3 regions of the Pseudomonas sp. P9_31 genome follow, and region 3 is predicted to be linked to each of the others. Evidence: predicted binding sites of a transcription regulator. Region 3 holds the regulator's gene; each other region holds the start of a gene.
What was found. Region 3 encodes FliA, which starts transcription of late flagellar genes. Its sites were predicted from a motif close to CTAAAGTTTNNNNNNNNNNNGCCGNTAA; they were not measured.

Region 1 (4,829 bases), 990 kb from region 3:
GACAGTGGCTACCGGGTCTATGGCGACGACGACCTGCACACCCTGGCGTTCATCAAGCGTTCTCGGGATTTGGGGTTCTCGCTGGAGGAGGTCGGCAAACTGCTGACCCTCTGGCAGGATCGCCAGCGGGCCAGTGCCGATGTGAAGGCGCTGGCCCGTCAGCACATCGACGAGCTGAACCAGAAGATTCGCGAACTCGGCCAACTGCGCGACACCCTGCAAGACCTGGTGGAACACTGCCATGGCGACCACCGCCCGGACTGCCCGATCCTCAAGGAACTGGCGTCGGGCTGCTGCGCCGAACCCGCCCTTTCCTGAGCGCGCCCCTTCACCGGGAATGGTGTGAACACAGCTTCACTTACACCAATAATCTACTGTGCGGGCTTACTCACTCCCACATTGGATCTTCGCCAAATTCTGGCTTTCGGTGACCGTTTGAACGAAAAACCCGGCCGAAGCCGGGTTTTGGGTCAACCGTTCACTGCATCCACGGTGGAGGCGGTTCTTCGGTCTTGCTCGGTGGCGCATCGTCCGCCGCCCGAACCGCTTGGCGACGCTCTTCATCGAGACGGGCCGCCTCGATCTCGCGCATGATCCCGCCCACGTCCGCCAGCTCTTCCGGCTCGTCGAACTCGCCAGTCAAGACACTGGCCGGGTGCAAGGTGCCGGCTTCGTACAACGCCCACATTTCCTTGGCGTACTTGGTGCGTTTCAACTCCGGCGCAAAGCGACCGAAGTAGGACGCCATGTTGCCCACGTCCCGCTCCAGCATGCTGAACGCGTGGTTGTTGCCCGCCGCGTCCACCGCTTGCGGCAAATCGATGATGACCGGACCGGTCGGCGTCAGCAGCACGTTGAACTCGGACAGGTCACCGTGCACCAGACCGGTACACAGCATCAGCACGATTTGCGAAATCAGAAACCCGTGATATTCGCGCGCCTGGTCCGGTTCCAGCACCACGTCGTTCAGACGCGGCGCGGCATCGCCGTACTCGTCGGCCACCAGCTCCATCAGCAGCACGCCTTCGAGGAAGTCATACGGCTTGGGCACCCGCACACCGGCACTGGCCAGACGGAACAGCGCCGCCACTTCGGCGTTCTGCCAGGCGTCTTCGGTTTCCTTGCGGCCAAACTTGGAGCCCTTGGCCATCGCGCGAGCCTGCCGGCTGTTGCGCACCTTACGGCCTTCCTGATACTCGGCCGCCTGACGGAAACTGCGTTTGTTCGCCTCCTTGTAGACCTTGGCACAACGCAGCTCGTTGCCGCAGCGCACCACATAAACAGCTGCTTCTTTACCACTCATGAGTGGGCGCAGCACCTCGTCGACCAGACCGTCCTCGATCAGGGGTTCAATGCGTTTGGGAGTCTTCATCAGCTTTTATTGTGGGTCCTTTATTACCAAACACGCGAAAGTCATTCGTTATACGGCAATCCTCTCATTCGGGGGAGGGGTTGCCGACCTATGAACATTCTGTTGATCATCGAGAAGCACACAATGTGCCGGATTAATCAGGCAATACTCATCGACCGCCCGGGATCATAACTGAGCCTGCGCTACTTGTTGACGAAGGGATACAAGGGCATTTGCGACAGAATCTAACCCCGATCCCCGGCCTTCGCAGGATTTTTCTCAACAGGCCTCAATTTCCCCGCGCTTCAGCCGAAGTTACTAGGGAGGAAAGGAATCGTCCGACAATCGTCCCGATTACCATCACGAGGGCGCACTCACGGAACCGGGTGAATCAAACGTTTCGGCTGCCAATAATCCGCGAGTCATCTGCACTGCGTGGACCTACAAGAAAAAACTGGAGCGCGGATGAACATCAAACAAAAGCTGACCTGGGCGTTTGCAATCATCGCCTGCTTGCCCGTGGTGCTGGTCGCCACCCTCGTTGTGCTGAACTTGCGCAGCGATGCCAAGGATGACTTTGTCGACGGCAGTGGTCGCGAGATTCGTCAGGTCAGCAATGCCATGCAACTGTTCTTCGACGGCATCAGCCAGAACGTCGATTACCTGGCCACCCAACCGCTGATCAAGAACTCCGACGACAGCCTCAAGACCTACATGAGCGCCAACGCCGAGAGCATTCCCCAAGGCGAGATGGACAAAAAAGTCTTCGCCCTCCTCCAGGACCTGGGCAACAGCCACCCGGCCTACGCCTATGCCATCCTCGGCACCGCGGCGGGCGGTTACGTATCCTGGCCGGACGATGCGAAGCTGAGCAATTACGATCCGCGCCAGCGCCCGTGGTACAAAGCGGCCCAGGCCAAACCGGGCAAGCCGCTTCGCACCGAGGCCTATTACTGGGCGCAGGATGACGCGACGTACGTCAGCACCGTGCGCACCATCGATAACAAACTGGGCACCAACGGCGGCGTCGTCAGCATCGACGTGACGCTCAAGCAGCTCACCGAAATCGTCAAACAGATCAAACTCGGCGAAACCGGCTACCTGATGCTGGTGGAAAACACCGGCGCGGTGCTGGTCGATCCGAAGCAACCGGAACACAACTTCAAAACTCTGAGCAGCCTCGGCGACGGCTACGCGCAACTCGCCAAGGCCGGTAAGGGGCTGGTAGAAGTCGAGCTCAATGGCGAGCGCTACATGGCCAACGTCTGGCCGTCGGAGCAACTGGGCTGGACCTTTATCGGCCTGATCAAGCAGACCGACGTGATGAGTTCGGCCACTCAACTGACCTGGCTGATCGCAATCATCGCAGCGGTATTGGCGGTGTTCTTCGCCATCGTCGGCGCCAGTTTCGCCAGCCTGATCGTGCGGCCGATTCGCAGCGTGGCCAGCGGTCTGGAAGGCATCGCCCAGGGTGAAGGCGACCTGACCAAAAACCTGCACATCCGTGGCAGTGACGAAACCGCACAACTGGCCAACTGGTTCAACCAGTTTCTGGCGGCGATTCGCAACCTGATCCAGAGCATCGGCGGCGCCGCGACCAAGATCCTCGCCACCTCCCAGAGCTCGACGCAAGTGTCCAGCGACATGGCCGAAGCCGCCGGGCGTCAGCGTGAAGCGGTGGACATGGTGTCCACGGCATTCCACGAAATGGTCGCCACCGCCAACGAAGTCGCGCGCTCTTGCAGCCAGGCTGCCGAGTCGGCCGACAGCGGTCAGCGCCAGGCGCGTGAAGGTCAGCAGCAGATCGATGCCGCGGTGAGCAGTGTCGATCGCTTGAGCCAGGAAATCGAACAGTCGGCGCAGTCGATGCAACAGCTTGAGCGCGATAGCAACGACATTCAGTCGATCCTCGGGACCATTCGTTCCATCGCCGAACAGACCAACCTGCTGGCACTGAACGCCGCCATCGAAGCGGCCCGGGCCGGTGAACAGGGTCGAGGTTTTGCGGTGGTGGCGGATGAAGTTCGCGCACTGGCCAAACGGACTGCCGATTCCACGGCGGAAATCGACGGCCTGCTGGGCAACCTGGCCAAGCGCACCAGCCAGGTGACGCAGCAGATGCATGCAAGCCTGGAGGTGTCTCAGCAATCGGTGACCCGCATCGGCGAGGCGCGCAACAGCTTCGGGCAGATTCGTGAGTCGGTGGATGTGATTCGCGACATGAACACTCAGATCGCCACGGCGGCAGAAGAACAGCACCAAGTAGCGGAAGACATCAATCGCCACATCAGCCAGATTCATGGCGATGCGCAGTTGGTGGCGGAACTGGCGAATTCGGCGCGGCTGGATTCTCAGAGCCTGGCGGGGTTGTCGAATGAGCTGGATGGGTTGGTTCGACGGTTCAGAACCTGATCCAATATCCCGGTGGCCGCTTCGCGGCCAATCGCGAGCAGGCTCGCTCCCACAAGGACAGCGCAAAACCCTGTGGGAGCGAGCCTGCTCGCGATGAGGCCTTCACTGCCTAAACAATTCGCCGGGGGTAAATCCGAACAGCCCCTTGAACGCCGCAATAAACGCCGACGTCGAGTCATATCCGCAAGACAGCGCGGCATTGGTCACGCTGTCTCCCTCCTCCAGCAAACTCAAGGACGACAGCAGCCGCATACGCTGCCGCCAACCGCGAAAGCTCAGCCCGGTCTCGCGCTGAAACAGCCGCATCAGGGTTTTCTCCGACGTGCCCAAACGCTCGGCCCATTCCTGCAAGGTCACCGTGCGCTCGGGGCTTTCGATCAGCTCGTTGCACAAGCTCAGCAAACGCTCATGCCGGGGCAGCGGCAGGGAAAACCCCACCTCCGGCAGACTCGCCAACTGATCCAGCAGCACACCCACCAATCGCGCCTCCTGGCTGTCGCCCTGTGGATATTCCACGGGAAGCAGGCAAAAGCGCTTGATCAACTCCCGCGCCAATGGCGTGACTTCCAGCACCCGGCAACGCCCGTCAGCCCATTGGCAGTCCTCGCGACGTACGTACAGGCTGCGCATTTCGGCACGCATCGAGGTCACGACCTGGTGCTCGAGATCCGCCGGAATCCAGATGCCCCACTGCGGCGGCGCAAAGAAACTGCCCTCGGCGGTGTGCACGCCGAGAACGCCGCTGATGGCGTAGGAGAACTGCACCCAATCGTGACGATGTGGCGGCGTCCACGAACCGGCGTTCAGACTTTCCGCCCGCGCATACAACGGGCGCGGCAACACCGTCAGCGCCGGGATGGTCCGCTCGAGGGAAAGTTGTCCGTTAGTCGGCATTGATTGACCTTATGTCGCAAGACGGCTAATGGGGCCGACGTTAGGCTAAGTCATCAATTCTTACAAATGTATTCGGTGCCGGTTATGCATGCCTTCAAACACCTCAAACGCGTGGTCACCGACTGGTTCTTGTGCGGCATGCTGATCGCCACGCTGCTGGCGTATGCCTTCC
Region 2 (4,829 bases), 1.1 Mb from region 3:
GGGTCAGTTGCCCCTACTGAAAGTGATCAGACCCGAAACTGCGTGAGCAGCCCGTTCAACTGCTCGCTCAGTTCCTTGAGGTGAACGCTGGCCACGCTCGACTGCTCGGCCGCCAATGCCGTGCTGTGGGACAACCCCGCGGCCTGGGTGACGTTCTGATTGATGTCTTCCACCACATGGGCCTGCTGCAAGGTCGCGCTGGCAATCGAGGCGTTCAACCCGTTGAGGTTGCGCAAGGCCTGGCCGATGGCATTCAGGCTGGCGCCGGCCAGACCGGCCTGCTCGATGGTCAGTTGTGACGCACGGCTGCTGTCGCCGATCACCTTGACCGCCGCTTCGGAATGGCTTTGCAGGCGTTCGATCATCGACTGGATTTCTGCCGTCGACTTCTGGGTGCGCTGGGCCAGCAGCCGCACTTCATCGGCGACCACCGCAAACCCTCGACCCTGCTCACCGGCCCGGGCGGCTTCGATGGCCGCGTTGAGGGCCAGCAGGTTGGTTTGCTCGGCGATGGAGCGGATCACCTCCAGGACACTGCCGATCTGCGTGCTCTCGGCAGCCAGCGTACGAATCACTTCGACGGCTTGATCGATGGTCGAAGACAGCTTGTCGATCTGCTGTAAGCTGCCATCGATATTGACCTGCCCCTGCTGCGCCTGGGACTCGGCATTGCGCATTTCACTGGCCGCGTGCTCGGCGTTTTTGGCCACATCCTGCACGCCGTAGGTCACTTCATTGATCGCGGTCGCCACCAGTTCCATTTGTTGAGATTGCTGCTGGCTGCGTTGCTGGGCCTGCGCGGCATCGTTGCCCAATTCACTGGAAGACTGGCCCAGTGCGCCGGCGGACACTTGCAACTGACCGATCACCAAGCGCAGTTTGGTGGTAAAGGCATTGAAGTGCCGGGCCAGTTGCGTGACTTCGTCCTGGCCGTGGGTATCGAGGCTGCGGGTCAGGTCGCTTTCACCGCTGGCGATGTTGGCCATGGCGTTCACGGTTTCCTGCAGCGGGCGCACGATGCTGCGGGCAATCATGATCACCAGCAGCGCCATGATCAGGGCTATCACCAGGCCGACGAAAGACGCCTTCCAGACCTGAGCATAAAACTCGGCCTGCATGTCATCGATGTACACGCCCGAGCCGATCACCCAACCCCAGGGCTCGAACAGTTTGACGTAGGAAGTTTTCTCTACCGGGGCACTGGCACCCGGTTTCGGCCAGCGATAGTCGACCATGCCGGCGCTCTTGGCCTTGGCGATGGCGACCATCTCGTTGAACAGCGCGAAACCGTCGGGGTCGCGGATCGTCGACAGGTTCTGGCCTTCAAGTTTCGGATTGGTCGGGTGCATGATCATGACCGGCGTCAGATCGTTGATCCAGAAGTAGTCATTCTGGTCGTAGCGCAAACCGCGCACGGCGGTCAGTGCCTGCTTTTGCGCGGCGTCACGGGTGAGGGTGCCGGCAGTTTCCAGGCCGTGGTAGTAGGTAAGGATGCCACTGGCGGTCTGCACCACATGCTGGGTCTTTTGGGCCTTGGCCTGATAAAGGTCGTCGTGAATCTGCTTGAGCATCAACGCGCCCAACGTCAATAGCATCACCACGGCCACGATCAAGATAAGCCACAAGCGTCGGCTGATCGACACACTGCGCAAGCTGTTCATAACGCGGCTACTCCAGTTTTTTGTTCTTGTTATAAACGATCGCCAGCATCCAACCATACTTTGCTGATCGGGCCTATCCGACTCAGGTCCTATTACGCGGCAGCGTAAATGAGGCTTGTCTGATAGGATTTCGGCCCCGCACGGAAAAACCTGAGTCCAAGTCGATTTTTCACAGAATTTTTACGGTTTTGTGTGGATCTTGTGCGCGCGGGCCTTCAGCGGACGCTGATCGTGGGTAACGTTCTACAAATTATTAACGGGGCATGCCTGGGGGCATGGCTTCTTGGGGGATTGATGGATCTTTGGACAGCCTTGCAGGCATTGATTTTAGGCGTGGTAGAAGGGCTGACGGAGTTCTTGCCCATTTCCAGTACCGGGCACCAGATCATTGTGGCGGACTTGCTCGACTTTGGCGGTGAGCGGGCCATGGCCTTCAACATCATCATCCAGCTCGGGGCGATCCTGGCGGTGGTCTGGGAGTTTCGCCGCAAGATCTTCGACGTGGTCATCGGTTTGCCGACGCAGCCCAGCGCTCGACGCTTTACCGCGAACCTGTTGATCGCCTTCCTGCCGGCGGTGGTATTGGGGGTGATTTTCGCCGACTTGATCCACAAATACCTGTTCAACCCGATTACCGTCGCCACTGCATTGGTCGTGGGCGGGATCGTCATGTTGTGGGCCGAACGCCGTCAGCATGTCGTGCATGCTGAAAGCGTCGACGACATCACCTGGAAAGAGGCCCTGAAAGTCGGCTTCGCCCAGTGCCTGGCGATGATCCCCGGGACCTCGCGTTCCGGCTCGACGATCATTGGCGGTTTGCTGTTCGGGTTGTCGCGCAAGACGGCCACCGAGTTCTCATTCTTCCTTGCCATGCCAACCATGGTTGGCGCGGCGGTGTACTCGGGCTATAAATACCGTCATCTGTTTGTGCCAGCGGACTTTCCGGTATTCGCCATCGGCTTCGTCACTGCGTTTATCTTTGCGATGATCGCCGTGCGCGGCTTGCTCAAGTTCATCGCCAGCCACAGCTACGCGGCGTTCGCCTGGTATCGCATTGTGTTCGGCCTGGTGATCTTGGCGACCTGGCAATTCGGCTGGGTCGACTGGACCGCCGCCAAGCCATGAACGACTTCGCCGCACGCAACAACCCCGGGCGCAAGTCCGGGGGAGCGATTCAGCACCCACGACTGAAACTGCTGGTGTTCGCTGTGCTGTGCGCAGTGCCGTTGTTTGGTTCAGTGTCGCTGTGGTTGCGCGGGGTATCGGTGATTCCCCTGGCGGCCTACGGCATCGTCAGCGTGCTGGCGTTTTTCCTGTACTGGAGCGACAAGCACAAGGCCCGCGCCGACAGCTGGCGCACGCCGGAGAACGTTTTGCACGCGGTGGAGCTGGCGGGTGGTTGGCCGGGCGCCTTGCTGGCCCAGCAAGTATTTCGGCACAAGACCCGCAAGGTTTCGTTTCAGCTGGTGTTCTGGCTCATCGTGCTGATGCATCAGGTGTTCTGGATCGACCAGCTGTTTCTGGGCGCTCATCTGCTCGCGCTGTTCTAAGGTCTTTAAAGCAGCAAGCCGACCTGCGTGCGCTTGGGCAACTTGCTCACCACCAGTTGGTGGGAACGTTGCAGCAAGCCTCGCAGTTCTTCGGTGCCCAGCGGGTAGGGCGTTTCCATGATGATCCACTGAGCCCGGGCCAGATACGGCGCCGGGTGAATGCCTGGCCGGTCGCAATGGCCCAGGAACAGGTCCTTGTCGACCTTGAAGGCCAGGGACTGTCCCCGCAGGTTCTGCAAGGCGAACATTTTGTTCCCGGCAATCGAGAACACCCGCACACCCCCCCACTTGTAATCTTCCCGCGCGCCGGGCAGCCCCAGGCAGAATTGCGCGACGTCCTCTTCGCTCATTGGTCTTGCCTTCATAGCAGTCGGTCCCCACAGGCATTGAATGATTCGATCAAATGGTCGATCCAGGCGCGCACCGCCGGCATCACCCCGCGTCGATGCGGGTAGACCGCTTGCAACCAGCCGCCCGGCAATGACCAGTCGGGCAGCAATTGCACCAGCGAACCGTTTTCCAGTTCCTGCTCGCAATACATCATCGGCAATATGGTGAAGCCCAGCCCGGACAAGGTGCAAGTCTTGCGCACGATAAAGTCCTCGATCCCCAATCGGGCTTCGAACGTCATGTCACAGGCCTTGCCCTGCTGGTCGAGCATACGTAGATGTACCAGGCGATCGGCTTCCAGGGCACCCAGTATCGGCACGTTTCTCAAATCGTCCGGCGACTTGATCTCCCGCTCACGAAGAAACGCCGGGCTGGCGACCATGACGGTCTGCGCCTGACGTAAGCGGCGGGTGACCAGCAAGGGATCTTCATCGCCCAGTTCCCGCACCCTCAAGGCAACATCGACGCCTTCGGTCACCAGGTCGACCCGACGGTTGAGCATCATGACCTCCAACTGAACCTGAGGGCATTTCTCCAGAAAGCTGCTGATCACCGTCGGCAAGATGTGGTGGGCCAACCCCACCGGACAGGACACCCGCAGTCGCCCCCGGGGTTCGCTGGACATGCTGGCCACCGCTTCGTCGGCCATCTCGGCTTCCAGCAGCATGGCCTGACAATGCCGCAGGTAGCGCTCGCCCACGGCGGTCAGGTTGAGTTGGCGGGTGGTGCGTTGCAGCAGGCGCGCGCCCAGGCGTTCTTCCAGCTCGGCGATGCGTCGTGACAATCGGGACTTGGGAATCCCCAGCAAACGCCCGGCCGCCGCGAAGCCACCGGCGTCGACCACCTTGGCGAAATAGTAGAGGTCGTTGAGGTCTTGCATGATTTAAATCCAACTGTTCTATCAGTAGGACAAACTATCGCATTGTTGCCGACTAATCAGCTATTGGTTTCGTCGGTAGGATTGTCTCCATCAGATCGCCGGGTGGCGATCCTCACCTTGGAGATCCCACATGAAATTACTGCATATCGATTCGAGCATTCTGGGTGATAACTCGGCTTCCCGTCAGTTGAGCGGTGAAGTCGTCAAAGCCTGGCAAACCGCCGAGCCTGGCGTTGTGGTGACTTACCGCGACCTGGCCGCCGATGCCATCAGCCATTTCTCCGCCACCACCCTGGTCGCCGCCGGTACCGCCGCTGAACTGCGCAACGCCGCGCAACAGCATGAAGC
Region 3 (4,829 bases):
TGGCCCCGCGTGTTCCGAACATGGAACTCGAGGATGAGCTGCGCAAGACCCAGTCGCGGATCGTCACCGCCCAGGCCGAACTGAGCCTGCGTAGCGATGGCGAGAGCGACAAGACCACCAACCGCCAGTTGTTCGCCGGTTTGCCGTTGACCGCCGCCGAGCCGCTGATCGAACCGACGCTGGCCGAGCCTCGGCGCCCTGCGCCCGCACCTGCCGCGGCGACCGGCGTGGACCCGCGTGCGTTCGATTCGATGCGTTTCGAACTCAATAGCCTGCGTGAACTGATGGAAGTGCAACTCGGTTCGCTGGCCTGGAATCAGCTGCAAGGCAGCCGTCCGGCCCAGGCCAACCTCTGGCGTCGCCTGCAACGCATCGGCCTGTCCGGCCCGTTGTCGCGGGATCTGCTGGCGCTGATTACCGACATTGAAGAACCACGCCAGGCCTGGCGCATGTTGCTCGCGCACCTGGCGAGGATGATCGCCACCCCGGAAGTCGAGCCACTGGAAGAAGGCGGTGTGATTGCCATGGTCGGCCCGGCCGGCATGGGCAAGACCACCACGCTGGCCAAGCTCGCGGCCCGTTACGTGCTCAAGTACGGCGCGCAGAACATCGCACTGGTGAGCATGGACAGCTATCGCATCGGTGCTCAGGAACAGCTCAAGACCCTTGGTCGCATCCTCAATGTGTCGGTCACCCACGTCGATCCGGGCCAATCCCTGGTGCAGGCGCTGGAACCCTTGCTGCGCAAACGCGTGGTGCTGATCGATACCGCCGGCCTTCAAGCCAGCGACCCGGCACTGCGCATGCAACTCGAAAGCCTGGCCGGACGGGGCATCAAATCAAAAAATTATCTCGTCCTGGCAACCACCAGCCAGAAACAGGTTCTAACCGCCGCTTATCACAGTTACAAACGCTGCGGCCTCGCCGGCTGCATCCTGACTAAACTGGATGAAACGGCAAGCCTGGGCGAGGTGTTGAGCCTGGCCATCAGCCATGAGTTGCCGGTGGCTTACCTGACCGATGGCCCGCGGATTCCGGATGATTTGCATCTGCCGCGTCGTCATCAGTTGGTCAGCCGCGCCGTTAGCGTGCAAATGCAGGAAGAACCCAGCGAAGAAGCCATGGCTGACATGTTCGCTGATATTTACCACAGCCCGACCAAGCGGGTTGGCTGAGGTATTAATGAACAGTTTTTGTACCTACATCGATGGTCTGCCATGCATTGTTCCAATGGTGAACGCGCAGCCAGTAATGTGGCCTCCGTCTAAGTAAGACAAGGTAAAGAAATAACATGGGCAGCATGCATCCCGTACAGGTGATCGCGGTGACCGGCGGCAAAGGTGGCGTCGGGAAGACTAACGTGTCAGTGAACTTGTCCCTGGCTCTAGCTGAGCTCGGCCGGCGCGTCATGCTGCTGGATGCCGATCTGGGGCTGGCGAACGTCGACGTCCTGTTGGGGCTGACACCCAAACGCACCCTGGCCGACGTGATCGAAGGCCGCTGTGAACTGCGCGACGTGCTGTTGCAGGGGCCTGGCGGTATCCGCATCGTCCCGGCCGCGTCCGGCACCCAGAGCATGGTTCATCTGAGCCCGGCCCAGCACGCCGGCCTGATCCAGGCCTTCAGCGACATCGGCGACAACCTCGACGTATTGGTGATCGACACCGCTGCGGGCATTGGTGACTCGGTGGTCAGCTTCGTGCGCGCAGCGCAAGAAGTCTTGCTGGTGGTGTGCGACGAACCGACCTCGATCACCGACGCCTACGCGCTGATCAAACTGCTTAACCGCGACTACGGCATGAATCGGTTCCGCGTCCTGGCCAACATGGCGCAGAGCCCGCAGGAAGGCCGCAACCTGTTCGCCAAGTTGACCAAGGTCACGGATCGTTTCCTCGACGTCGCGTTGCAATACGTCGGTGCGGTGCCTTACGACGAAAGCGTGCGCAAGGCCGTGCAGAAGCAGCGTGCCGTCTATGAAGCCTTTCCGCGTTCCAAGTGCGCCCTGGCGTTCAAGGCCATTGCGCAGAAGGTCGATACCTGGCCGCTGCCGGCCAACCCGCGTGGGCACCTGGAGTTTTTCGTCGAGCGCCTCGTGCAACAAACGGCAGGACCCGTGCTATGACAGCCAGCGGTTACAACCTTTACAAGAAGTCGGCGCGTGACGCGCAGTACGAACTGATCGAGCGTTACGCGCCACTGGTCAAACGCATTGCCTATCACTTGCTGGCCCGTTTGCCGGCCAGTGTCCAGGTTGAAGACCTGATCCAGGCCGGGATGATCGGCCTGCTTGAAGTATCGACCAAATACGACGCCAGCAAAGGCGCGAGTTTCGAGACGTACGCGGGCATACGAATCCGCGGCGCAATGCTTGATGAAGTGCGCAAGGGGGACTGGGCGCCACGTTCGGTTCACCGCAATACCCGCATGGTCAGCGACGCGATTCGCTCGATTGAAGCTAAAACCGGCCGTGATGCTAAAGATCACGAGGTTGCGGCCGAACTCCAATTGAGTCTCGACGATTATTACGGGATTTTGAACGACACCCTGGGCAGCCGGTTATTCAGTTTCGACGATCTGTTGCAGGACGGCGAACACGAAGGGCTGCATGAGGATGGCGCGAGTGCTCATCTCGAGCCGTCACGCGATCTGGAAGATGAACGCTTCCAGGCGGCGCTGGCGGACGCGATTGCCAATTTGCCGGAGCGTGAGCGACTGGTGTTGGCGCTGTACTACGACGAAGAGTTGAATCTCAAGGAAATCGGTGAGGTCCTGGGGGTCAGCGAATCGCGGGTCAGCCAGTTACACAGCCAGTGCGCGGCCCGTTTGCGGGGGCGTTTGGGGGAGTGGCGAGCGCGCTGAAGGCAGTGTGGGGACACTGCGAATGGAGCCTGTGTGGTGTTGAACTGCGCAGGTCTCGATCTGTTGTGCTCCAGACAGTCATTGAGTGCTTTGCCGGATTGATTGAAATGGCGTGTCCAGGTGCTGGGCGCGTTTAAGACTGCTTGGAGGTCGAATTGGACAAGAACATGAAAATCCTCATCGTTGATGACTTCTCAACGATGCGGCGGATCATAAAAAACCTGTTGCGTGACCTTGGGTTCACCAACACCGCCGAGGCCGATGACGGGCTGACCGGGTTGCCGATGCTGCAAAGCGGTAACTTCGATTTTCTGGTTACCGACTGGAACATGCCCGGTATGACCGGCATCGATCTGCTTCGTGCGGTGCGCGCCGATGAAAGGCTCAAGCACCTGCCGGTGCTGATGGTGACCGCTGAAGCCAAGCGCGAGCAGATCATCGAAGCGGCCCAGGCCGGTGTTAACGGCTATGTGGTCAAACCCTTCACGGCCCAGGCGTTGAAAGAAAAAATCGAGAAGATTTTCGAACGCATCGGTTGAGAAACTGCGCCACGGGGGAGCTATGGAGCATATCGAATCTTCACAGGGCGATTTTGAGTCGACCCTGAAAAAACACGCGGTCGAACTGGTCGAAAGCCTTGAAAAAGGCAGGTTCGGCGACGCTGTTCAACTGATCCATGAGCTCAACCAGACCCGTGACCGTGGCCTGTATCAGGAAGTGGGCAAGCTCACCCGCGAGCTGCATAGCGCGATCGTCAATTTCCAGATTGACCCGCACATGCCGCAAGCCGAGGAAGTGTCTCAGATCACGGATGCCACCGAGCGTCTGGGTTATGTGGTCAAGCTGACCGAGGCCGCGGCCAACCGCACCATGGATCTGGTGGAAAACGCCACGCCACTGATCAACAGCCTGAGCGACGAAGCTCAGGCGCTGAGCACGGATTGGGGGCGGTTCATGCGTCGCGAGGTCGGGGCTGAAGAGTTCCGCGAACTGGCCCGGCGGGTCGACGGTTTCCTGACACGCAGCAGCGAAGACAATCGCGTTGTGTCGAGCAACCTCAACGACATTCTGCTGGCTCAGGATTACCAGGACCTCACCGGTCAGGTGATCAAACGCGTGACCCAATTGGTCACCGAAGTTGAAAGCAACCTGCTCAAGCTCGTGCTCATGGCCAGTCACGTCGACCGCTTTGCGGGTATCGAACATGACCGTGAAGCGATGCTGGCTGAAAAAGATCCGCAAAAACATCTCTCTCAGGGTGAAGGTCCGCAGATTCATGCCGATAAAAGAGAAGACGTTGTGTCCGGTCAGGACGATGTGGACGATTTGCTATCCAGCCTGGGATTTTAGAATTTTAGAATTTTAGGTTTTTTAGGTTTTTAGACCTGTTAGGAGCACCCCCTTAATGAGCTTCGGCGCCGATGAAGAGATCCTTCAGGATTTCCTGGTTGAGGCCGGCGAGATTCTAGAGCAACTGTCCGAACAGCTGGTCGAGCTTGAAAGCCGACCGGATGATGCGGACTTGCTCAATGCAATTTTTCGCGGTTTTCACACTGTAAAAGGGGGCGCCGGCTTCCTCCAGCTCAACGAGCTGGTGGAGTGCTGTCACATCGCCGAGAACGTGTTCGACATCCTGCGCAAGGGTGAGCGTCGCGTCGACTCGGAATTGATGGACGTGGTTCTCGAAGCGCTGGACGCGGTGAACAGCATGTTCAGCGAAGTCCGCGAACGCAGCCCGATCACGGCTGCCACGCCTGAATTGCTGGCCGCTCTGGCCCGTCTGGCCGAGCCGCAAACCGGTGATGAAGTGGCACCTGTCGCTGAGGCGGTGCAAGAGCCTGCCGCCGAAAGTGAATCCGGTGACATCACCGATAACGAATTCGAACAGTTGCTGGACTCGCTGAATGCCGTCAAGGCTCAGGCCGAGGCACCCGCCGCTGTTCCAGTACCGGCGCCGACCAGCGATGCGG

Region 1: QMK51_RS29065 (methyl-accepting chemotaxis protein) is a predicted target of FliA. The motif match lies at 2,979-3,006, and genes of this name have one in related genera.
Region 2: QMK51_RS15110 (methyl-accepting chemotaxis protein) is a predicted target of FliA. The motif match lies at 1,789-1,816, and genes of this name have one in related genera.

The regions. Positions count from the first base shown of each region.
Region 1 covers NZ_CP125375.1:5,528,067-5,532,895, forward strand. The annotation lists gene cueR (Cu(I)-responsive transcriptional regulator) at 1-318, shown strand, start outside; gene QMK51_RS25035 (PA4780 family RIO1-like protein kinase) at 479-1,372, opposite strand; partial or broken gene QMK51_RS29060 (cache domain-containing protein) at 1,817-2,905, shown strand; gene QMK51_RS29065 (methyl-accepting chemotaxis protein) at 3,035-3,763, shown strand; gene QMK51_RS25045 (AraC family transcriptional regulator) at 3,866-4,657, opposite strand; gene QMK51_RS25050 (bile acid:sodium symporter family protein) at 4,742-4,829, shown strand, end outside.
Region 2 covers NZ_CP125375.1:3,453,999-3,458,827, reverse strand. The annotation lists gene QMK51_RS15110 (methyl-accepting chemotaxis protein) at 27-1,661, opposite strand; gene QMK51_RS15105 (undecaprenyl-diphosphate phosphatase) at 1,956-2,786, shown strand; gene QMK51_RS15100 (DUF1294 domain-containing protein) at 2,783-3,211, shown strand; gene QMK51_RS15095 (MmcQ/YjbR family DNA-binding protein) at 3,217-3,576, opposite strand; gene QMK51_RS15090 (LysR substrate-binding domain-containing protein) at 3,573-4,481, opposite strand; gene QMK51_RS15085 (FMN-dependent NADH-azoreductase) at 4,612-4,829, shown strand, end outside.
Region 3 covers NZ_CP125375.1:4,534,383-4,539,211, reverse strand. The annotation lists gene flhF (flagellar biosynthesis protein FlhF) at 1-1,175, shown strand, start outside; gene fleN (flagellar synthesis regulator FleN) at 1,292-2,122, shown strand; gene fliA (RNA polymerase sigma factor FliA) at 2,119-2,859, shown strand; gene QMK51_RS20360 (chemotaxis response regulator CheY) at 3,027-3,398, shown strand; gene QMK51_RS20355 (protein phosphatase CheZ) at 3,421-4,209, shown strand; gene QMK51_RS20350 (chemotaxis protein CheA) at 4,265-4,829, shown strand, end outside.